Regions from separate parts of the Cellulomonas fengjieae genome, predicted to be linked through region 2. Evidence: predicted binding sites of a transcription regulator. Region 2 holds the regulator's gene; the other holds the start of a gene.
What was found. Region 2 encodes HspR, which represses chaperone genes until heat shock. Its sites were predicted from a motif close to AAGTTGAGTCNNNNNGACTCAACTT; they were not measured.
Positions count from the first base shown of each region.

Region 1 (11,386 bases), 770 kb from region 2:
CCGCATCATCTTCCAGCTCAACGACACCCACCCCGTCATCGCGATCCCCGAGCTCATGCGGCTCCTGGTCGACGAGCGCGGCTGGGACTGGGACGAGGCGTGGGCGGTCACGCAGAAGTGCTTCGCCTACACGTGCCACACGCTGCTGCCGGAGGCCCTGGAGGTCTGGTCGGTCGAGCTCCTGGGCAAGCTGCTGCCCCGCCACCTCGAGATCATCTACCGGATCAACGAGGGCTTCATGGCCGAGCTGCGCGAGGCGTACCCGGACGACGAGCTGCGCGTGCGTCGCATGTCGATCATCGCGGAGTACCCGGAGCGGGCCGTGCGCATGGCGTACCTGGCCACCGTCGCCGGCTCGAAGGTCAACGGCGTCGCCGCCCTGCACTCGCAGCTGCTCAAGGACAAGGTCCTGCGCGACTTCTCCGAGTTCTTCCCGGACAAGTTCACCAACGTCACCAACGGCATCACCCCGCGGCGGTTCGTGCGGCTGGCCAACCCCGGCCTGTCGGAGCTGATCACGTCGGCGATCGGTGACGGCTGGGTCACGGACCTGGACCGGCTCAAGGAGCTGGAGCCGCTTGCCGACGACGCCGGCTTCCGGGAGGCGTTCCGCGCGGTCAAGCGCGCGAACAAGCTGCGCCTGGTCGACGTGCTCGCGGAGCGCGACGGCATCCGGGTGGACCCGGACACGATGCTGGACGTCATGGTCAAGCGCCTGCACGAGTACAAGCGCCAGACGCTCAAGCTCCTGCACGTGGTCACGCTGTACGACCAGGTGAAGTCCGGTGCCGTGCGGATCGAGGACATCACCCCGCGCACCTTCGCGTTCGGCGCCAAGGCAGCCCCGGGGTACCGGATGGCCAAGCAGACGATCGGCCTGATCAACGCGGTCGGCCGCACGGTCAACAACGACCCCGCGCTGCAGGGCCGGCTCACGGTCGCGTTCCCGGCCAACTACAACGTCACGCTCGCGGAGAAGCTCATCCCCGCGGCGGACCTGTCGGAGCAGATCTCCCTGGCCGGCAAGGAGGCGTCGGGCACGGGCAACATGAAGTTCGCCCTCAACGGCGCCCTGACCATCGGCACCGACGACGGCGCGAACGTCGAGATCCGTGAGCTGGTCGGCGACGACAACTTCTTCCTGTTCGGGCTGCTCGAGCCGGAGGTCGCGCAGATCGTCGAGGCCGGGTACCGCCCGAGCGCCTACTACGAGGAGAACCGCTCGCTGCGGCACGCCCTGGACCTCATCGCGTCCGGTGAGTTCTCGGGCGGCGACCGCGCGACGTTCGAGCCGATCGTGTCCAACCTGCTGTCCGAGGACCGGTTCCTGGTGCTGGCGGACTACCAGGCGTACATCGACGCCCAGGCCCGGGTCGACGAGGCGTACGCGGACACCGACGCCTGGACGCGCTCGGCGGTGCTCAACGTGGCCCGGTCCGGCTTCTTCTCCTCGGACCGCAGCATGCGCGACTACATCGACCGCATCTGGCACACGTACCCGGTGCCCCCCGAGCGCTGACGAGGAGTGCATCGGAGGGTGGGGGCGCGCCAGCGCACCCGCCCGCAGCGGAACGCATCGGCAGCGCGACCATGAGAACGAAGCGCTGACCCTCTCCACCCCCAGCGTCCGAGCAGATGGCGGTCATAGCCCACATCTGCTCGGACGCTGTGGTGTCTCGGCGGGGCCTACCCTGGTGCAGTGACACCGCCCAAGAAGTCCCAGGAGATGAAGGCGTCGACCGCCGCCGCCAAGCTCGACGTGTACCTGCCGGCGACCCCGGAGGACTTCCAGAACCGGATGATCACGCGCGAGGAGCTCACGGAGCTGCAGCGCAACCCTCCGCAGTGGCTGGTGGACCTGCGTCGTGAGGGGCCGCACCCCCGCAGCGTCATCGCCGGTCGGCTGCGCATCTCCATCAGCGGGCTCGCGCGCGGCGGGATCACCGAGGCGCTGACCACCGAGCAGATCGAGGCCCTGCAGGCCGACCCGCCCAACTGGCTGGTGCGCGAGCGCGAGATCGCCGCGCAGGTCCGGCTCGAGGAGCGGCTGCAGGAGTCGCGCGAGGCCGATCGCAAGGCCGAGGCGGACCGCAAGGCCGCCAGCGGCAAGGGCTGATCAGAGCCCGCCGCGGGGCGGGTACCAGCACGGGGGTGTCGCGGTTGAGCGACTCCCCGCGGAAGTACGGCCGCAGGGACGCCCTGGCGCATGCGACCGCCCAGAACAACCTGGGTCGCGTTTCGACCCTGCCAGACGCGACTGGTGTTGTTCTCAGCGGCCGGGGCGAGGGCGACGGGGGTTGGGCTTCTTCGACGACGTGCCCTTCGACGAGCTCTTCGACGAGCTCGGTGCCGATGTGCCCTTCGACGACGAGCTGCCCGACGCGCCCTTGCCCGACGCTCGTGCGCCCGAGGCACCGCGCTGCTTCGGCGGCTCCGGAGGTGGTGGTGCGCCGCGGCCGCGCGAGCTCGTCGCGGTGCGGCCGCGGACGATGCCGATGAACTCCTCGGTGAGGTCGTCGTACCGGTCGGTCACCCACGCGAGCCCGATCGCCGACCCGGGAGCGTCCCGCACGGGACGCGCGACGAGCCCGCGGCGCTGGTGCAGCCGACCCAGCGACTGCGGGAGCACCAGGACGCCGACGCCGGCGGCGACCAGGTCGACCGCGTCGGCGGTGGTGTCGACGGCTCCCCCCGCGAACCGGGTGCCGGGCGGGTCCGTCCAGCGCAGCTGGTCGTCGAGGGGCACGACGAGGGTCTCGTCCTCCAGGTCGGCGGCGTCGACCTCGTCGACCACGCTGATCACGTGGTCCTTGGTCACCATGACGACCGTGGCCTCGGTGTACAGGGGGATGGTCGACAGGTCGTCGCCGTCCGCGGGCAGGCGCACCAGCGCGGCGTCGGCGGCGCCGGCACGCAGCAGCGGCACGGCCTGGTCGGGCGAGGTGTGCACGAGCTCGATCGGCACGTCGGGCAGCCGCTCCTGCCACACGCGCAGCCACCGGTCCGGGTTGACGCCGGGCACCAGGGCGATGCGGAACGCGGGCGCGGGGCGGTCCGGGGCGGTGCTCATCGGACCCTCCGGAACACCAGGTCGCGGACCTCGTGGCCCAGGTCCAGACCGCGCTGCTCGAACTTGGTGACGGGGCGGTGCGCGGGGTGCGGCGCGAAGCCGTCGGTCGTGTTCTCCAGGAACGGGTCGGCCGTGAGCACCTCGAGCATCGCGTCGGCGTAGTCCACCCAGTCGGTCGCGCAGTGCAGGGTGCCGCCGATCCGCAGCCGCGAGCGCAGCAGCGCCACGTGCGACGGCTGCACGAGGCGGCGCTTGTGGTGCCGGGCCTTGGGCCACGGGTCGGGGAAGAACGCGTGCACGGCGTCGAGCGACTCCTCGGGGAGCACGCTGCGCACCAGGTCGAGCGCGTCGCCGTGCGCGATCCGGACGTTGGTGAGGCCGGCCCGGTCGATCAGCCCGAGCAGGTGCGCGACACCGGGCAGGTGCGCCTCGACCGCCAGGTAGTCCCGCGCCGGGTCCGCGGCGGCCATCGCGGCGGTCGTCTCGCCCATGCCTGAGCCGATCTCCAGCACCACGGGCGCCGACCGCCCGAAGAGCGCCCGGGTGTCCAGAGCGCCGTCGCGCAGCGGGACGGGTGAGCGCGGGTCGTGCACCGAGAAGCCGAAGCGCGGCCACAGCCGGGCCAGCGCGTCCTCGCGCCCGGCACTGAGCGGCGCGCGGCGGGGATGGAATGTGCGCAGCGGCTCGTGCGGGCGGGAGGCCACGTGCCGGAACGCGTCGGACGGGGTCACGAGGGTCCAGCCTAGGCGCCGCCGGCCACCGGACCCATCAGCGCGAAGACCTCCCCGAACGGTCCGGCCACGATCGCCATGCGGCCGAACGGCGTGTCCGTGGCCGGGCTGACCACCGTGCCGCCCAGCTCCGCCACCTGCGCGGCCGACACCTCCGCGTCGGCGACGCCGAAGTAGAGGGTCCACGCGGCCGGCGCGTCGGCCCCCGCCTGCGGGCCGTAGCCGCCGACGCCGGCGAGCGGTTCCCCCTCCAGCGACACGGACGCGTACTGGAACCCGGGCGCGCTCAGGTCCTCGACCGTGTACCCGAACACCCGCTGGTAGAAGGCGAGCGCGCCGGGCTGGTCGTGCACCATGACCTCGCACCACACCACCGCGCCGGGCTCGTCCACGACGTCCCAGCCGGTGTGCGTGCCGGGCTCCCAGACGCCGAACACGGCCCCGGCGGTGTCGGCGAAGAGCGCCATGGCGCCGAGGTCCATGATCCGCATCGCGGGAACGATCTCCTTCCCGCCCGCCTCGGTGATGGCGGCCGTGGTCGCCGCGAGGTCGTCGGCGGCCAGGTACACGCACCAGGCGGGCGGCCCGGGCGGGTCCGCCTCCATGGGCTCGCCCATCCCGACGACCCGTCGGCCGCCGACGTGCGCCTGCGTGTAGAAGCCGAGCTCCGGGCCGCCCACCTCGAACTCCCACCCGAGCAGCGGCCCGTAGAACGCGCGGGCGGTCGTCAGGTCCGGGACGGTGATGTCTGCCCAGGCCGGGGTGCCGGTCGGCCAGGCGTCGTGATGAGTGGTCATGGACCCACCCAACACCCCACCACCGGCCGGTGCGCGTCGACCGGCGGCCAACCAGAGACAACCGGGTGACGCCTGTGGTAGCCACGTCTCATGGCCGACGCACCGGACGGCGAGTCACCGGTCGACATCACCGGGCAGCCCCCCGGTCCGGACACCCACGCGGAGAGTGCGCTCACGGTGGCGGTCGCGTTCGGCGCCAACCTGCTGATCGCGATCGCCAAGACCGGCGCAGCCGTCGTCACGGCGTCGGCCTCGATGCTCGCGGAGGCGGCGCACTCGTGGGCGGACACCGGCAACGAGATCTTCCTGATCATCGCGCAGCGCCGTGCCGCCAAGGCCGCGGACGCCGACCACCCGTTCGGGTACGGGCGGGAGGTCTACGTCTGGTCCCTCTTCGCGGCGATCGGCCTGTTCGCGGTGGGGGCGGGCGTCTCGATCACGCACGGGATCTCCGAGCTCGCGGACCCGGAGCCGGCCAGCGACTTCGGCGTCGCGTACGCGGTGCTCGCGGTGGCGTTCGTCCTCGAGGCCATCTCGTTCCGGCAGGCGACGCGGCAGGCCCGGCAGGGGGCCGCGACGCAGCACCAGGACCTGCTCGACCACGTCCTGGCGACCTCCGACCCGACGGTGCGCGCCGTGTTCTTCGAGGACGCGGCGGCGCTGGTCGGCGTGGTCGTCGCGGCAGCGGGGATCGGGTTGCACCAGGTGACCGGGTCGCCCGTGCCGGACGCGGTGGGCTCGATCCTGGTGGGGATCCTGCTCGGGGTCGTCGCGGTCGTGCTGATCGACCGGAACCGCCGGTTCCTGGTCGGCCAGGTGGTGGACCCGCAGGTGAGGGCAGCCGCGGTGCGGTCCCTGCTCTCGTTCACCGAGGTCGAGCGGGTGACCATGCTGCGGCTCGAGTTCGTCGGCGCCCGGCAGGTGTACCTCACCGGCGCGGTGGACCTCGCGGGGAACATGACCGAGACGGACACGGCACGCGTGCTGGCCTCGCTCGAGCGCCGCCTGGCCCGGTCGCCCGCCGTGGTGGGCGCGACCCTGACGCTGTCCCTGCCCGAGGACCCGGCCCTGTGAGCGAGGGGGTGCGCGTCGCGGCGGACGGCCGGTCCCCCGATCAGGGCAGGCGGGCGTCCAGGAACGCCAGCACCTCGCCGACGTAGGTGTCGCGGGCGGGCGCCGGGGACAGCGCCAGGTCGTGCGCGCCACCGGGGATCTCGACGAACGTGACGTCCGGGCCGAGCAGAGGTGCGCGCTCCTTGATGTGCGCGACGTCGAGCACCGAGTCGGTGGTCACCAGGGCGTCGTGCCACGCGTCGTCCGGACCTGACGCGTCGGACGCCAGCACGAGCACGGGGACGTCGATGTCCAGCCCGCGGGCCACCCTGGCGTGCCCACGGCGGACCGTCCGGGCGAACCCGGCCCGTGCCGGGAACCCGTCGAACGGCTTCCACGCCAGGTCGTACGACCACTCGCCGCCGGTGCTCTGGTGCAGGGCGCGGCCGTAGTACGGGTCGATCCCGCTGACGACGAGGTTCGGGGCGACCTTGCCGACGACGTCCAGCACGCCGGTGAACACGGTGCGCTCGAACCACGAGCCCCGCAGGTCGAGCCATGGGCTGTTCAGCACGAGCGCGTCGATCAGGCCCTCGCCGCGGCGGGAGTCGGCCCACAGGGACGTGACGAGCCCGCCCATCGAGTGGCCGAGCAGGACGACCTCGTCGTGGTCGGCGCGCAGGAGGCGGATCGCGGCGTCGAGCTCCTCGGCGAACGCGCCCAGGTCCGTGACGTGGTTGGGCGGTCGGCCGTCGCGGATCGAGCGCCCGTAGTCGCGCAGGTCGAGCGCGTAGACGTCGTAGCCGTGCGCGGCCAGGGCGTCACCGAGCGCGGCGTGGAAAAAGTAGTCGACGAAGCCGTGCACGTACAGCAGTGCGCGTCGCGAGGGCGATCCGGTCCGGTGCACGAGCGTCGCGACGGGGTCCGGGGAGCCGCCGTCGGGACGCAGGGGGAGGGTGCGCGCGGTCCAGCCCGCACCGAGCACGTCGAGGGCGTCGTCGGTCATGGCGCGAATCGTGCCACGGACCCGCCCCACGGGTGGCGGGCAGAGTTGAGTGGAATAGACTCAACTTCGGCCGTCGTTGCGATGAGCAGACACGACACACTTCTCAGGAGGTCATGTGGACGCCAAGTTCACCACCAGGTCCCAGGAGGCACTGGGCGACGCCATCCAGCAGGCGTCGGCCGCCGGCAACCCGCAGCTCGAGCCGGCGCACCTGCTCAACGCACTGCTCCAGCAGGAGGGCGGTGTCGCGAACGGTCTGCTCGACGCGGTCGGTGCCGACCGCGGCGCACTCGGTCGCGCCGTGCGCGGCATGCTCGTCAACCTGCCCACCACCAGCGGCTCCACCGTCGCGCAGCCCACGGCCTCGCGGGCCACGTCGACCGCGCTGGAGGCCGCCTCGTCCGAGGCGCGCTCGCTGGGCGACGACTACATCTCCACCGAGCACCTGCTGCTCGGTCTGGCCGCCGGCCAGTCCGGCGTCGCCGACGCCCTGCGTGCCCAGGGCGCGTCCCGAGACGCGCTCGCGGCCGCGCTGCCCGCGGTGCGCGGCTCCGCGCGCGTCACCACGCCGAACCCCGAGGGCACCTACAAGGCGCTCGAGCAGTACGGCGTGGACCTGACGCAGCGCGCACGCGACGGCAAGCTCGACCCGGTGATCGGCCGTGACGCCGAGATCCGCCGCGTCGTGCAGGTCCTGTCCCGGCGCACCAAGAACAACCCCGTCCTCATCGGCGAGCCCGGTGTGGGCAAGACCGCCGTGGTCGAGGGGCTCGCCCAGCGGATCGTCGCGGGCGACGTGCCCGAGTCCCTGCGCGGCAAGAAGCTGGTCGCGCTCGACCTGGCCGCGATGGTGGCCGGTGCCAAGTACCGCGGCGAGTTCGAGGAGCGGCTCAAGGCCGTGCTCTCGGAGATCACCGGCTCCAACGGCGAGGTCGTCACGTTCATCGACGAGCTGCACACGGTCGTCGGCGCGGGCGCCGGCGGCGAGGGTGCCATGGACGCGGGCAACATGCTCAAGCCCATGCTGGCGCGCGGCGAGCTGCGCCTGGTGGGCGCGACGACGCTCGACGAGTACCGCGAGCGCATCGAGAAGGACCCCGCGCTCGAGCGGCGGTTCCAGCAGGTCTTCGTCGGCGAGCCGTCCGTCGAGGACACGATCGCCATCCTGCGTGGGCTCAAGGAGCGCTACGAGGCGCACCACAAGGTCACCATCGCCGACTCGGCGCTGGTTGCCGCCGCGACCCTGTCCGACCGGTACATCACCGGTCGCCAGCTTCCGGACAAGGCGATCGACCTGGTCGACGAGGCCGCGTCGCGCCTGCGCATGGAGCTGGACTCGTCGCCGATCGAGATCGACGAGCTGCAGCGCGCCGTCACCCGGCTCGAGATGGAGGAGGTCGTGCTCTCCGAGTCCGACGACCCCGCCTCGGCCGAGCGCCTGGAGCGGCTGCGCAAGGACCTGGCCGACCGGCGCGAGGAGCTCGCGGCGCTGACCGCGCGGTGGGAGAAGGAGAAGGCCGGGCACAACCTGGTCGGTGACCTGAAGGCCCGCCTGGACACGCTGCGCTCCGAGGCCGACCGGCTGCTGCGCGAGGGCGACCTCGCCGGTGCGGCGCGCATCCAGTACGGCGAGCTGCCCGCGCTCCAGCAGGAGATCGCGGCGGCGGAGGCGGTCGAGGACGCGGTCGACGCCGCCCCGGACGGCCCGCCGATGATCGCGGAGAAGGTCGGTCCCGACGAGGTCGCCGAGGTGGTCGCGCAGTGGACCGGCATCCCCGCCGGGCGGCTGCTGGAGGGCGAGACCGCCAAGCTGCTGCGCATGGAGGAGGTCATCGGCCAGCGGCTGATCGGGCAGCGTCCCGCCGTCGCGGCCGTGTCGGACGCGGTTCGCCGGTCGCGCGCGGGCGTCTCCGACCCCGATCGGCCCACGGGCTCGTTCCTCTTCCTCGGCCCCACCGGCGTCGGCAAGACCGAGCTGGCCAAGGCGCTCGCGGACTTCCTGTTCGACGACGAGCGCGCGATGGTCCGCATCGACATGTCCGAGTACGCCGAGAAGCACTCGGTCGCCCGGCTCGTCGGCGCGCCCCCCGGTTACGTCGGCTACGAGGAGGGCGGCCAGCTGACCGAGGCCGTGCGGCGCCGGCCGTACTCGGTGGTGCTGCTCGACGAGGTCGAGAAGGCGCACCCCGAGGTGTTCGACGTGCTGCTGCAGGTGCTCGACGACGGGCGCCTGACCGACGGCCAGGGGCGGACGGTCGACTTCCGCAACGTGATCCTGGTGCTCACGTCCAACCTGGGCTCGCAGTTCCTGGTGGACCCGATGCTGTCCGACGAGGAGAAGCGCGACACGGTGATGGCCGCCGTGCGCGCGGCGTTCAAGCCGGAGTTCCTCAACCGGCTCGACGACGTGGTCCTGTTCGACCCGCTGTCGCTGGAGGAGCTCGGGCAGATCGTGGAGCTCCAGGTCGCCGCGCTGGCCGCGCGGCTGAAGGGCCGTCGGCTCACGCTCGAGGTCTCACCGGCCGCCCGCGAGTGGCTGGCGATCGAGGGGTTCGACCCCGCGTACGGTGCCCGTCCGCTGCGGCGGCTGGTGCAGCGCGAGATCGGCGACCGCCTCGCCCGGCAGATCCTGGCCGGGGAGATCAAGGACGGGGACACCGTCGTGGTCGACCGCGGCGAGGACGGGCTCGTGGTCGGGCGCTGACCGGCCGGGCTGGGCTGACCCGTCAGCCCAGCCCCACCATGCCCTGCTCGCCGGCGCCGACCAGGTAGCGGCCCGCCGCGAGGGCGAGGTAGACGCCGTCGGGCGTCGCCAGGCGACGCACGAGCGTGCCGTCCCTGCGGTCCAGGACCGTCACCGTCGCCGCGCCGTCCTCCGCGTCGGCGGACTCCACCAGCAGGATGTGCGCCCCGTCGGTCAGCAGCTCGGCGGAGCTCCCGTCGGCGACCCCCGGAGCGGTCCAGCGGCTGGCGCCGGTGCGCGCGTCCAGGGCGACGACCCGCTCGCCAGCGCTCAGGTAGACCGTTTCCTCGAGGATGAGCACGGTCTCCCGCCAGCCGGACGAGGCACCGACGTCGGCGGCCCAGAGCCGCTCACCGGTCCGGCCGTCCCAGCCGTACGCCTTGTCACCGATCGACACCTCGAGCCCGGGCACGCTGCCGTCGTCGACTGCCCGTTCGAGCAGCTGGCCGCGCACCTCGAGGGGTGGCCGGCCCGGGCGGAACACCCGTTGGAGCCGCCCGACACCGTCCGGATCCGGGCGGTCCAGGTAGAACCGTCCCTGCGACGTCATCCCCCAGCTGTCCGTCTCGGTGTCCTCCTCCACCCGCTCGCCGGACGCGGACACGAGCACGGCGCCGCCGGTCAGGTTGAGCACGACCGCCAGGTCGCCGATCCCCGTGATGAACGTGCTCCCCGGGTCCACCACCCCGCGCACCGGGTCGGCGTGCCGGTACCGCCAGAGCTCCTCGCCGGTGAGCGGGTCGGTCGCGACGACGACGAGGTGGCGGTCGTCGCCGATCGTCGCCGCGGCGACCAGCCCCGGCAGGACCGCGATCGAGACGGTCGGGATGATCGGGTGGTCGGCGAGCACGCGTCCGTCGGCCAGGTCCAGGACCACCACCCGCGACCCGGTGGGCATCTGCGCACCGTCGCCACCGTTCTCGGAGCTGCTCAGGTCGCCCTCGATCACGAGGCAGACCACCCGTTCCGGCTCGACGCCGGGGTCCGCGGTGCACATCGCCCCGCCGGGCGTCGGCGGGTCCGCGTCGGGACCCGTGAGGGGCGTGGACCAGGCGCGCTCGCCGGTGCGCAGGTCGAGTGCGTCGTAGGACGTGGCGCCGCCGGCCGACCCCACGGCGCCGTGCAGGCGGTCGTTCGCGACGGGGCCGTCCACGGCGGGCGCGGTCATGCCGTCCGCGAGCCGCCACCGGACCTCGAGCCTCTCGCCCAGCGGGGCGATCGCCCCCGGCAGCGCCGCGATCCGCGCGTCCGCGGCGCGGGACCGGGCGTCGGCTACCTGCTGTACCCCCAGGGCGATGCCCACCGCCGCGACCGGAACCGCCCACAGCCACCACCGGCGGCCTCGTCGGGCGGCCGGTTGCGGCGCCGGCGACTCGGTCGGTTCGTCCGACTCGACAAGGTCGACCGGGGTGAGGGGGCCGCGACGCGCCATGGCCGGAGAGTACCGCCGCGCCTGGCAGGCTGCGGGCATGTCATCCGACCTCCTCCTGCCCGAGCCGCGCGTCGCCGACCCCCGGGAGGCACCCCCGCTGCGCTGGGGCGTGCTGGCGCCCGGGTTCATCGCCGGCCGGTGGGCGCACGCCGTCCGCACGCACACCTCGCAGCGGGTCGTCGCCGCGGGGTCGCGGTCGCTCCCACGGGCGCAGGAGTTCGCCGACGCCCACGGGATCGACCGGGCGTACGGGTCCTACCAGCAGCTGGTCGAGGACCCCGACGTCGACGTCGTGTATGTCGCCAGCCCGCACAGCCACCACCGCGACCAGGCGCTCCTGGCGATCGAGGCCGGCAAGCACGTGCTGGTCGAGAAGGCGTTCACCCGCAACGCCGCCGAGGCGCGCGAGCTCGTCGACGCGGCCCGGGCCGCCGGCGTGCTGCTCATGGAGGCCATGTGGACCCGGTACCTGCCGCACACCGACGTGATCCGACGCCTGCTGGCGGACGGCGCGCTGGGCGACGTGCACCGCGTGGCCGCCGACTACGGCGTCC
Region 1 is NZ_CP074404.1:254,522-265,907, forward strand. Features, by position in the region: gene KG102_RS01215 (glycogen/starch/alpha-glucan phosphorylase) at 1-1,519, shown strand, start outside; gene KG102_RS01220 (DUF5997 family protein) at 1,700-2,116, shown strand; gene KG102_RS01225 (LysR family transcriptional regulator substrate-binding protein) at 2,270-3,070, opposite strand; gene trmB (tRNA (guanosine(46)-N7)-methyltransferase TrmB) at 3,067-3,801, opposite strand; gene KG102_RS01235 (VOC family protein) at 3,813-4,598, opposite strand; gene KG102_RS01240 (cation diffusion facilitator family transporter) at 4,689-5,672, shown strand; gene KG102_RS01245 (alpha/beta hydrolase) at 5,713-6,657, opposite strand; gene clpB (ATP-dependent chaperone ClpB) at 6,773-9,361, shown strand; gene KG102_RS01255 (outer membrane protein assembly factor BamB family protein) at 9,384-10,832, opposite strand; gene KG102_RS01260 (Gfo/Idh/MocA family protein) at 10,870-11,386, shown strand, end outside.
Region 1: a site for HspR is predicted at 6,700-6,724, ahead of clpB (ATP-dependent chaperone ClpB). Genes of this name have one in related genera too.

Region 2 (11,386 bases):
CAGACATCACCGACCAGCAGGTCGCGGCCGGCAGCACGGTGACGTTCACCGCCGCCGCCACCGGCGACCCCACCCCCACCCCCCAGTGGCAGGTCAGCACCGACGACGGCGCCACGTTCACCAACATCGCCGGGGCCACCTCCGACACCTACACCTTCACCGCCACCGCTGCGGACGACGGCTTCCAGTACCGCGCCCGCTACGGCAGCGACGCCGGCGGGTCGGTGGCGACCAGCCCCGCGACGCTGGCCGTCACCGTCGCCCCCGTGATCACCCTCTCCCCGGCCGACCAGAGCGCCCCCGAGGGCACCCGGGCCACGTTCACCTCCCGGGCCACCGGTCAGCCCACCCCGACCGTGCAGTGGCAGGTCAGCACCGACGGCGGCACGACCTTCACCGACATCGGCGGAGCCACCGACCCGACCCTGGAGGTCCTGGCCGACGACACCTCCGCGGGCAACCGCTACCAGGCGGTCCACACCAACTCCACCGGGCACGCCACCACGGACGCCGCGACCCTGACGGTGCTCCCGCTCGCCGACGTCGTCACCCAGCCCACCCCGCAGGCCGTGGGCGTCGGCGCGCGGGCAACCTTCCGGGCCCGGTCCGACGACCCCACCGCCATGATCCAGTGGCAGGTCAGCACGGACGGCGGACGGACCTTCACCGACCTGCCCGGCCAGGTCGGCGACGAGCTCACCTTCCTGACCACGAGCGACCAGAACGGCAACCTCTACCGGGCCCTGTTCACCACCACCGGGGGCATCACCGCCACCACGCCGGTCGCCCTGACACTTCCGGCCGTCGCGCCCATCGCGCCGGTCGCCCCGGGCACTCCCGCACCGGTCACCGCGGTGACCCCTGACACGGCCACGGCGACGGCTACGCCCGTCACGCCCAGCGCCCGGGGTGCCGCCCTCGCGGTGACCGGTGCGGACAGCGGGCCGCTGGCACTCGCGGCGGCACTGCTGCTCGCCGCCGGCATCACGGCCGTCACGATCCGACGCCGCAGGCACACGGCGTCCTGACGCGGAACAGAACGACGACGGCCGCCCGAACAGGGCGGCCGTCGTCGTTCGTGCAGCGTCGGACTCAGAAGTCCCAGTCGTCGTCCTCGGTGTTCACAGCCTTGCCGATGACGTACGACGAGCCCGACCCGGAGAAGAAGTCGTGGTTCTCGTCGGCGTTCGGGGACAGGGCCGACAGGATCGCCGGGTTGACGTCCGTCTCGTCGCGCGGGAACAGCGCCTCGTAGCCCAGGTTCATCAGGGCCTTGTTGGCGTTGTAGCGCAGGAACTTCTTGACGTCCTCGGTCAGACCGACGCCGTCGTAGAGGTCCTGGGTGTACTCCACCTCGTTGTCGTACAGCTCGAAGAGGAGCTCGAAGGTGTAGTCCTTCATCTCGGCCCGCTCGGCCAGCGACAGCTTCTCGAGGCCCTTCTGGTACTTGTAGCCGATGTAGTACCCGTGCACGGCCTCGTCGCGGATGATCAGGCGGATGAGGTCGGCCGTGTTGGTCAGCTTGGCGCGGCTGGACCAGTACATCGGCAGGTAGAAGCCCGAGTAGAACAGGAACGACTCCAGCAGCGTGCTGGCCACCTTGCGCTTGAGGGGCGAGTCGCCGCGGTAGTACTCCATGACGATCTCGGCCTTGCGCTGGAGGTTCGGGTTCTCCTCCGACCAGCGGAACGCCTCGTCGATCTCCTTGGTGGAGCACAGCGTCGAGAAGATCGAGCTGTACGACTTGGCGTGCACCGACTCCATGAACGCGATGTTCGTGTAGACGGCTTCCTCGTGCGGCGTGATCGCGTCCGGGATCAGCGAGACCGCGCCGACGGTGCCCTGGATCGTGTCCAGGAGCGTCAGGCCGGTGAAGACGCGCATCGTGAGCGTCTTCTCCTCCTCCGTCAGGGTCGCCCACGACTGGACGTCGTTCGACACCGGGACCTTCTCGGGCAGCCAGAAGTTGCCGACCAGACGGTCCCAGACGTCGGCGTCCTTGTCGTCGTCGAGCCGGTTCCAGTTGATCGCCGAGACGCGGCTGACGAGCTTGAGCTTCTCGCTCATCGGGCTACTTCCTTCGTGTCGTTCAGAGAGGAGGTCAGAGCATGCACGAGACGCAGCCCTCGACCTCGGTGCCCTCCAGCGCGAGCTGGCGCAGGCGGATGTAGTAGATCGTCTTGATGCCCTTGCGCCACGCGTAGATCTGCGCCTTGTTCAGGTCACGGGTGGTCGCCGTGTCCTTGAAGAAGAGCGTCAGCGACAGGCCCTGGTCGACGTGCTGCGTCGCCTCGGCGTACGTGTCGATGACCTTCTCGTAGCCGATCTCGTACGCGTCCTGGTAGTACTCCAGGTTGTCGTTGGTCATGAAGGGTGCCGGGTAGTAGACGCGCCCGATCTTGCCCTCCTTGCGGATCTCGATCTTCGACGCGATCGGGTGGATCGAGCTCGTCGAGTGGTTGATGTACGAGATCGAGCCGGTCGGCGGGACGGCCTGGAGGTTCTGGTTGTAGATGCCGTGCTCCCGCACGAGCTCCGCCAGCACCTTCCAGTCCTCCTGCGTGGGGATGTGCACGCCGGCGTCCGCGAACAGGGCGGCGACGCGCTCCGTCCGGGGCAGCCAGGCCTTCTCGATGTACTTCTCGAAGTACTCGCCGGTCGCGTACTTGGACTCCGCGAAGCCCTCGAACGCGCGGCCGCGCTCCTGGGCCAGCAGGTTCGAGGCCCGGATCGCGTGGTACGCCACCGTGTAGAAGTAGATGTTGGTGAAGTCGAGGCCCTCGTCGGACCCGTAGAAGATGCGCTCGCGCGCCAGGTAGCCGTGCAGGTTCATCTGGCCGAGGCCGATCGCGTGACCGCCCGCGTTCGCCTTCTTGATCGACGGCACCGACTCGATGTCCGTCTGGTCCGAGACACCGGTCAGGGCGCGGATGGCGACCTCGACCGACCGGCCGAGGTCCGGCGAGTCCATCGACAGGGCGATGTTCATCGACCCGAGGTTGCAGGAGATGTCGCGGCCGACGGTCTTGTACGAGAGGTCCTCGTTGTACTCCGAGGCCGTCGAGACCTGCAGGATCTCCGAGCACAGGTTCGAGTGCGTGATCTTGCCCTTGATGGGGTTGGCGCGGTTGACCGTGTCCTCGAACATCACGTACGGGTAGCCGGACTCGAACTGCAGCTCCGCGAGCGTCTGGAAGAACTCGCGGGCGCTGATCTTGGTCTTCTTGATCCGCGCGTCGTCGACCATCTCGTAGTACTTCTCGGTCACGTTGATGTCCGCGAACGGCATCCCGTACACGCGCTCGACGTCGTACGGCGAGAACAGGTACATCGGCTCGTTCTTCTTGGCCAGCTCGAACGTGATGTCCGGGATGACGACGCCCAGCGAGAGGGTCTTGATCCGGATCTTCTCGTCGGCGTTCTCGCGCTTGGTGTCGAGGAACCGGAAGATGTCCGGGTGGTGCGCGTGCAGGTACACGGCACCGGCGCCCTGACGGGCACCCAGCTGGTTGGCGTAGGAGAACGAGTCCTCGAGCAGCTTCATCACGGGGATGACGCCGGAGCTCTGGTTCTCGATGTGCTTGATGGGCGCGCCGTGCTCGCGGATGTTGCTGAGCAGCAGGGCCACGCCGCCGCCGCGCTTGGACAGCTGCAGGGCGGAGTTGATGCCGCGCGCGATCGACTCCATGTTGTCCTCGATGCGCAGCAGGAAGCAGGAGACCGGCTCACCGCGCTGCGCCTTGCCGAGGTTGAGGAACGTCGGGGTCGCCGGCTGGAAGCGGCCCGAGACGATCTCGTCGACCAGGGAGATCGCGAAGTCCTGGTTGCCCTCCGCCAGGGCGAGGGCGACCATGCACACGCGGTCCTCGAAGCGCTCGAGGTACCGCTTCCCGTCGAACGTCTTCAGCGTGTACGACGTGTAGTACTTGAACGCGCCGAGGAACGTCTGGAAGCGGAACTTCTTGGAGTACGCGTACTCGAACAGGGTCTTGATGAACGCGCGGTCGTACTGCGCGAGGACCTCGGGGTCGTAGTACTTGTTCTCGACGAGGTAGTCGAGCTTCTCGTTGAGGTCGTGGAAGAAGACCGTGTTCTGGTTGACGTGCTGCAGGAAGTACTGCCGTGCCGCCTCACGGTCCTTGTCGAACTGGATCTCTCCGTTCGGGCCGTACAGGTTGAGCATGGCGTTGAGGGAGTGGTAATCCAGTCCCGACGTCTCTACGCGGGTATCTGTGACTGTCGTTGCCAAAATCTTCCCAATCCCTCACGGACGCGGATGACGTCCTCTGTCGTTCCCATGAGCTCGAACCCGTACAGGTAGGGGACGTGGCACTTGGCCGCGATGATGTCCCCTGCGATGCAGTAGGCCTCGCCGAAGTTCGTGTTGCCGGCCGCGATGACGCCGCGGATCAGCGCACGGTTGTCCTCGTCGTTGAGGAACTTGATGACCTGCTTCGGTACTGCGCCACCTTCGTTCCCTCCGCCGTACGTCGGCACGATGAGCACGTACGGCTCGGGGGCGTGCAGGAACGGGTCCGTGGGCCGCACCGGGATGCGGTGGGCGCCCGGACCGAGCTTCTGCACGAACCGGTGGGTGTTGTCCGAGGTGGAGGAGAAGTAGACCAGGGAGCTCATCGGTCCTGTCCCTTCACGCTCGGGTCGCTCGGTGGAACCGGGCGGAGCGCCCGCCGAACCGGCGCGGCGTCGAGACCGGCGCCGGCCCGGGGCGTCCGCTCAGGCGACGGCCGTGGCCATACGGTCGGCCAGCGCCTTGATGCGGTCGGGGCGGTAGCCCGACCAGTGCTCGCCGTCGACGATCACGACGGGCGCCTGCAGGTGACCGAGCGACATGACGTAGTCGCGCGCGTCGGCGTCCTCGCTGATGTCCACCACCGTGTACTCGGCGGCGAGCTTGTCGAGTGCGCGGTAGGTCGCGGTGCACTGCACGCACGCCGGCTTGCTGTAGACCGTGATCGTCATGGTGGGCTCCCGGTTGTTCTGTCTGCGGCACACTCCCCGGGGAGCGTTCGCGAAGCTGTTCGTGTGCTGTTCGTGCGCTGGTGGGCCCGTCTCCGAGCCTGGACGCGGGGCCGAGAACCCGTCCTGCGATCTCTGCACTGCGTCGTTACTAGACACTACACCTAGGGGTCCCACAAGCAATGGACCACTAGGGGTTGTAGTGACAGGTGTGTCATTCTTCACCCTGTGGAGAACTTCAAGGCTATCGGCGACCACTGACACGGCCCCCGACCAGCGCCTATGCGCGGTCGTGCACAGGCGTCCACAGGGGGCCGTCCGGCGCCCACAGGGTGCTCCACACGGCAGTGCACACCCGGGCTGTCCGGTTCGTCGGGAATGCCTCGCACGACACGCCCGCGTCGCCGTGACGATGCACTCGAACGGATGACGGTCGGCCCTCAGGGCGTGGTCGGGGGCCGGCTCGCGAGCAGCCGGGCGATCGCCGCCTCCAGGGACGCCCGCGTCTGCGCCTCGAGCTGCACCTGTGCCGCCTGCCACGCCGGGTCCACGCCGGACATCCCCGCCACGCTGCGGGACTGCTTGGACAGGTTGGCCTTCCACGAGAGCCACTGGAAGTTCACGGGTGAGCGCGTGACGACGTACATGTACTCGGGCGGCAGCTGGAGAAAGCCCGGCATGTTGAGCTGCTCCGCGATCGGGACGATGTGGTCCGGCGACGCGGCGGACGCACCCTTCTTGTTGGCACCGAAGACGAGGTTCGGGTACGCCGGGTCCTGCCCACCGACGACCGGCCGGGGGCTGCCCTGCAGGACCGCGTTGCCCAGGTTCCCCGGGTTGTCGGCCCGCAGCGCGTCGTACAGGTCCCGCGGCGGCGAGTTCTTGGGCACCCGCCAGTTCTTGCCGACGACGGGCGGCGCCGGTGGGACGAAGCCGTTCGGGATCTTGTCCTTGGCGTTCTGCAGCGTGGCGAGCAGCCGCTCGGGGGGAGGGTTGACGTCGAGCGTCGAGTTCCCGGACGCGAGCGAGCTCATGGCGTCGACGCATGCCTGCGCGTTGGCCTGCGCGGAGGCCTGCTCGGCGGTGAGCTGGGCCGCCTCGGCGTTGTAGGCGGCCAGCGCCGCCGTCTGGTTCTGGTCGAAGACGTTGGGCTGCGCGTTGTGCACCACGATCCGCTGGCGCACGGCCTCGAACGCCGCGATGAGCGGGGCGCAGACGTCGGTCGGCGCCGCCGTCGTGGGCGCCGCCGGGGCGGCAAGCACCAGCACCGTCGCGAGCACGGTGGCGACCACCGAACGGACGCGCGCAACCATCGCCTGCCCCATGGTCGAGAAGTACCAGATTGTGGCGGTTCCCGTCGATCTGATACACCGGGACCGCCGTCCGAGGGGAGACGCACATGTCGCCACCACCCGACCCGCCACGCCGACGCCGCTGGCCGTGGGTGGTCGCCGCGGCCGCCGTCGTCCTGGTCGTCGCGGCCGCGGTGGTGCTGCCCGGCATCCTCCGCCGCGCGTTCGGCGACGAGGCGCAGATCCGTGCCGTGGTCGAGGACTTCGCGCGGGCCGTGGACCGCGAGGACCAGGCCGCCGTCATCGCGCTGCTGTGCGACGAGGAGGCCTCAGCGATCACCGAGGACGACGACTACGACCCGGCCAACGACGGCGGCGTCGCCGATCCCCCGTCGCCGCGACCGGTGCGGACGTCCGAGATCCGCGTCACCGGTGGCGTGGCCAGTGCGCGGGTGGCCCGATCCGGGCAGCCGACGATCACGCTCTGGTTCCGGCAGGAGGACGACCGCTGGACCGTGTGCGCGCCCGCCGAGCAGTGAGTGTCGGCCCCACCCTCCCGCCGGACCCGCCCACGACAAGGTCCGACCGCGTGCGGACGGCGGGGTCAGTTGCGGTTGGGCTTGAGGTCGGGCTTCCACAGGACGACCGCGCCGCGGTCCTCCGGGGTCCTGGGCCGACGGTTGCGCCCGGGCACGCGGTTGACCGCGACGACGTCGCCGCGGGGGTCGGCCGTGAAGATGCGGCGACCGGGGTCGACGAACGCCCGCAGGTACTCGACCTGCCGCCTCAGGCCCTCGACCTCACCCTCGAGCTCGAGGATCCGCTTGATGCCGGCGAGGTTCACACCCTCGTCCTGGGACAGCCGCTGCACCTCCCGCAGCGTGGCGATGTCGCGCAGCGAGTACCGCCGGCCGCGGCCGCTCGTCCGGCTCGGGCTGACCAGGCCCAGTCGGTCGTACTGCCGCAGGGTCTGCGGGTGCATGCCGGCCATCTCCGCGGCGACCGAGATGACGTAGACCTTCGCGTCCTCGGCAGGCATGGCTACTTCCTCGCCGCGGCGAGCAGGTCGGCCCGCACGTCCTGTCCGGAGGTGGCGATGCCGAAGGCCTGGACGGCCTCCCGCGCCGCGGCGTTGAGCCGCTGCGGGACGACCACCTGGACGGTGATCAGCAGGTCACCCTTGCTCCCGGGAACGCCCTTGCCCTTGACGCGCAGCACGCGACCCGACGGGGTGCCCTCCGGGACGCGCACGCGCACGGTCGACCCGTCGAGCGTGGGCACCTCGATGGTGGCGCCCAGCGCGGCCTCGTCGAAGGCCACGGGCACCGTGATGCGCAGGTTGTCGCCGTCCAGCGAGAAGACGGGGTGCGGCGACACGCGCACGGTGATGACGAGGTCGCCGGCGGGACCGCCGTTGGCACCCGGCCGCCCCTTGCCGCGCAGCCGGATCTTCTGACCGTCGCGCACGCCCGCCGGGATGCGGGCGTTGATCGTGCGGCCCTCGACGGTGAGCGAGACCGTCGACCCCTCGACCGCCTGCCGGAACGGCAGGGTCGCGCTGGTGGCCAGGTCGGCCCCCTGCTGCGGTCCCTGCGAGAACCCACCGGCGTTGCCGAAGAGCCCGCCGAGGATGTCCTCGAACCCGGCGGCTCCGCCGGGGGCGTTGGTGTACCGGACGCGTCCGCCACCCTGCTGACCGCCGAACATGCCGCCGAACACGTCCTCGAACCCGGCGCCGCCGCGTCCGCCCGCCGTGAACCGCGGGCCGCCCGCCATGGCGCGCAGCTGGTCGTACTGGCTGCGCTGCTCCGGGTCGGACAGCACCGCGTACGCCTCGCCGACGTCCTTGAACCGGGCCTCGGCCTTGGGGTCACCGGGGTTGTGGTCGGGGTGCTCCTTGCGGGCGAGCTTGCGGTACGCCTTCTTGATGGTCGCGGCGTCGGCATCCTTGGGGACGCCGAGGACCGAGTAGAAGTCCTTCTCGAGCCAGTCCTGTCCGGTCACGCCGCTCCTTCCTTCGTCTCGTTCTTCGTCGTCTTCGTCGTGCCTCGTGCTGGGGTGTCCGAGGATCCACGGGTCGGAACCCGTGGATCCTCGGACGGTACTGGGCTTCTTACGCCTCGGGGTCCACCACGGCGACGCGCGCCGCCCGCAGGATGCGCTCCGGGGTGCGGTACCCCGGCTGCAGCACCGTCTGCACGGTGGCCTCGGTCACGTCCGCGGAGTGCGAGTGCATGAGCGCCTCGTGCACCGCGGGGTCGAACGCCTCGCCGGCCTCGCCGTAGCGGACGACGCCGAACCGGGCGAGCGTGCCCTCGAGCTTCTCCGCGATCGCCGCGAACGGACCCGTGAGGTCACCGTGCTGGCGAGCCAGCTCGATGTCGTCCAGCACCGGGATGAGCGCCTCGACGATCGTGTGCACCCCCCGTTCGTGAGCGGCCAGGGACTCGGCCTTGGACCGCTTCACGAACCCGGAGTACTGCTGCTCGAGGTTGTAGTACGCCGCCTGCGACCGCTGCAGCTCCTCGAGCCGCTCGGCCGCGAGCTTCTCCGCGGCGACGAGACCCTCGAGGACGACCTCCTCCTCGGCCGAGGCCGCGATGGACTCGGCGTCGGCGAGCACCTGCTCCTCAGGCGTCCGCTCGTCGCCCGGCTCCTCGGATGGGGTTGTGGTCACTTGCGGACCTCACCCTCGTCGTCCACGATCTCGGCGTCGACGACGTCCTCGTCGGACGTGGCGTCCGCCGCGGGCGTCTCGTCGGCCGGCGTCGCGGTGCCCATGTTCTCGGCCGAGTACAGCGCCTCGCCGATCTTCTGGCTCGCCGCGAGCAGAGCCGAGTGCTTGGCCTTGACCTCGGCCACGTCGGAGCCCTCGAGCGCCGTCTTGAGCTCGGTCACCGCGGCCTGCACCTCGGTCTTGACCTCCTCGGGCAGCTTGTCCGCGTTGTCGACCAGCAGCTTCTCGGTCGAGTAGACCAGCTGCTCGGCCGTGTTGCGGGTCTCGGCCTCCTCGCGACGCGCCTTGTCCTCGGCAGCGTGCTCCTCGGCCTCGCGCACCATGCGCTCGATGTCCTCCTTGGGGAGGGCCGAGCCGCCGGTGATCGTCATCGACTGCTCCTTGTTGGTGCCGCGGTCCTTGGCGGACACGTGCACGATGCCGTTGGCGTCGATGTCGAACGTGACCTCGATCTGCGGCACACCACGCGGAGCCGGCGCGATGCCGGTCAGCTCGAACGTGCCGAGCGGCTTGTTGTCCCGCGCGAACTCGCGCTCGCCCTGGAACACCTGGATCAGCACGGACGGCTGGTTGTCCTCGGCCGTGGAGAAGATCTCCGACCGCTTGGTGGGGATGGCCGTGTTGCGCTCGATGAGCTTGGTCATCACGCCGCCCTTGGTCTCGATGCCGAGGCTCAGCGGGGTGACGTCGATGAGCAGGACGTCCTTGCGGTCGCCCTTCATGACACCGGCCTGCAGCGCGGCACCGACGGCGACGACCTCGTCCGGGTTGACACCCTTGTTGGGCTCCTTGCCGCCCGTGAGCTCCTTGACCACCTCGGTGACCGCGGGCATACGGGTCGAGCCGCCGACGAGGACCACGTGGTCGATCTCGGAGAGCTTGATGCCCGCGTCGCGGATGACCGACTGGAACGGCGCCTTGGTGCGGTCGAGCAGGTCCTGCGTCATCTGCTGGAACTGCGCGCGCGTGAGCTTGGTGTCCAGGTGGACCGGGCCGTTCTCGCTCATCGACAGGTACTGCAGCGAGATGTTGGTGCTCGTCGCGGACGAGAGCTCCTTCTTGGCCTGCTCGGCCGCCTCGCGCAGACGCTGCACGGCGATCTTGTCCTTGGCCAGGTCGACGCCCGTGGAGTTCTTCACCTCGGAGACGAGGAAGTCGACGATCCGGTTGTCCCAGTCGTCGCCACCCAGCCGGTTGTCACCGGAGGTCGCGCGGACCTCGATCGTCGAGAAGCCGTCGTCGTCCTTGCCCACCTCGAGCAGGGAGACGTCGAACGTGCCACCACCGAGGTCGAAGACGAGGATGAGCTCGTCCTCCTTGCCGCGCTCCAGGCCGTAGGCCAGGGCGGCCGCGGTGGGCTCGTTGATGATGCGCAGGACGTTCAGGCCCGCGATGGCGCCCGCGTCCTTGGTGGCCTGGCGCTCGGCGTCGTTGAAGTACGCCGGGACGGTGATGACGGCCTCGGTGACGGGCTCGCCCAGGTAGGCCTCCGCGTCCCGCTTCAGCTTGGACAGCACCCGCGCGCTGATCTCCTGCGCGGTGTACTTCTTGTCGTCGATCGTGACGGACCAGTCCGTGCCCATGTGGCGCTTGACGGACGTGATCGTGCGGTCGACGTTGGTGACCGCCTGGCGCTTGGCGATCTCGCCGACGAGGACCTCACCGGTCTTGGAGAACGCCACCACCGACGGCGTCGTGCGCGACCCCTCGGCGTTCGCGATGACGGTGGGCTCGCCACCCTCGAGGACGGCGACCACGGAGTTGGTCGTGCCGAGGTCGATGCCGACTGCTCGTGCCATGTGTGTTCCTTCTTTCGTGTCGTGCGTGGGTTCTAGGTCTCGGTCTTGAGTCCGGCTGGCTCAAGTCTGCGGCCGGAGCGTGGCCGGCGCAAACGCTTAGCAGTCGAACTTGAGTCTATTGGGCTCAACCCTGGGTCGGTTCGGTGCATTCCCGAGCGCGTCCAGCCTCTTACCGTTCGCATCTGTGGGATCTCATCTGAGTTGTCCAAATCTCACGTACTTGTCCACGGCGTGTCCGAATCTCACCGAGTTGTCCACGGAGGATGCTCATCTTCGTGGGACCGAGCGCGGCTCGAGCCGCGTACGTGACAGCTGAGGGGCGCGAGCTCGAAGCCGACCTCTCAGCAGTCGACATGTCCCTCGTGGCGCATGGGGTCCCCGTCCGCATCCCCCCGTCCTACGCAGGCCAGCGCCACTACCCTGGCCTGTTCTGGTCGACGACGAACCAAGCTCACGTCGTATACGAAAGTCTGCTTGAGTTGTCATGGCTCTGGCTCGCGGACTTCGATCCGTGCGTGGTGCGGCTGGCGGCCCAACCGATGAGGGTGACGGGCCTTGACGGGAGTCGCACCAGGGTGCGG
Region 2 is NZ_CP074404.1:3,471,441-3,482,826, forward strand. Features, by position in the region: gene KG102_RS16055 (immunoglobulin domain-containing protein) at 1-1,028, shown strand, start outside; gene nrdF (class 1b ribonucleoside-diphosphate reductase subunit beta) at 1,093-2,067, opposite strand; gene nrdE (class 1b ribonucleoside-diphosphate reductase subunit alpha) at 2,102-4,249, opposite strand; gene nrdI (class Ib ribonucleoside-diphosphate reductase assembly flavoprotein NrdI) at 4,219-4,635, opposite strand; gene nrdH (glutaredoxin-like protein NrdH) at 4,735-4,980, opposite strand; gene KG102_RS16080 (hypothetical protein) at 5,418-6,290, opposite strand; gene KG102_RS16085 (Rv0361 family membrane protein) at 6,377-6,808, shown strand; gene KG102_RS16090 (heat shock protein transcriptional repressor HspR) at 6,874-7,308, opposite strand; gene KG102_RS16095 (DnaJ C-terminal domain-containing protein) at 7,311-8,273, opposite strand; gene grpE (nucleotide exchange factor GrpE) at 8,383-8,946, opposite strand; gene dnaK (molecular chaperone DnaK) at 8,943-10,805, opposite strand; gene KG102_RS16110 (TnsA-like heteromeric transposase endonuclease subunit) at 11,159-11,386, shown strand, end outside.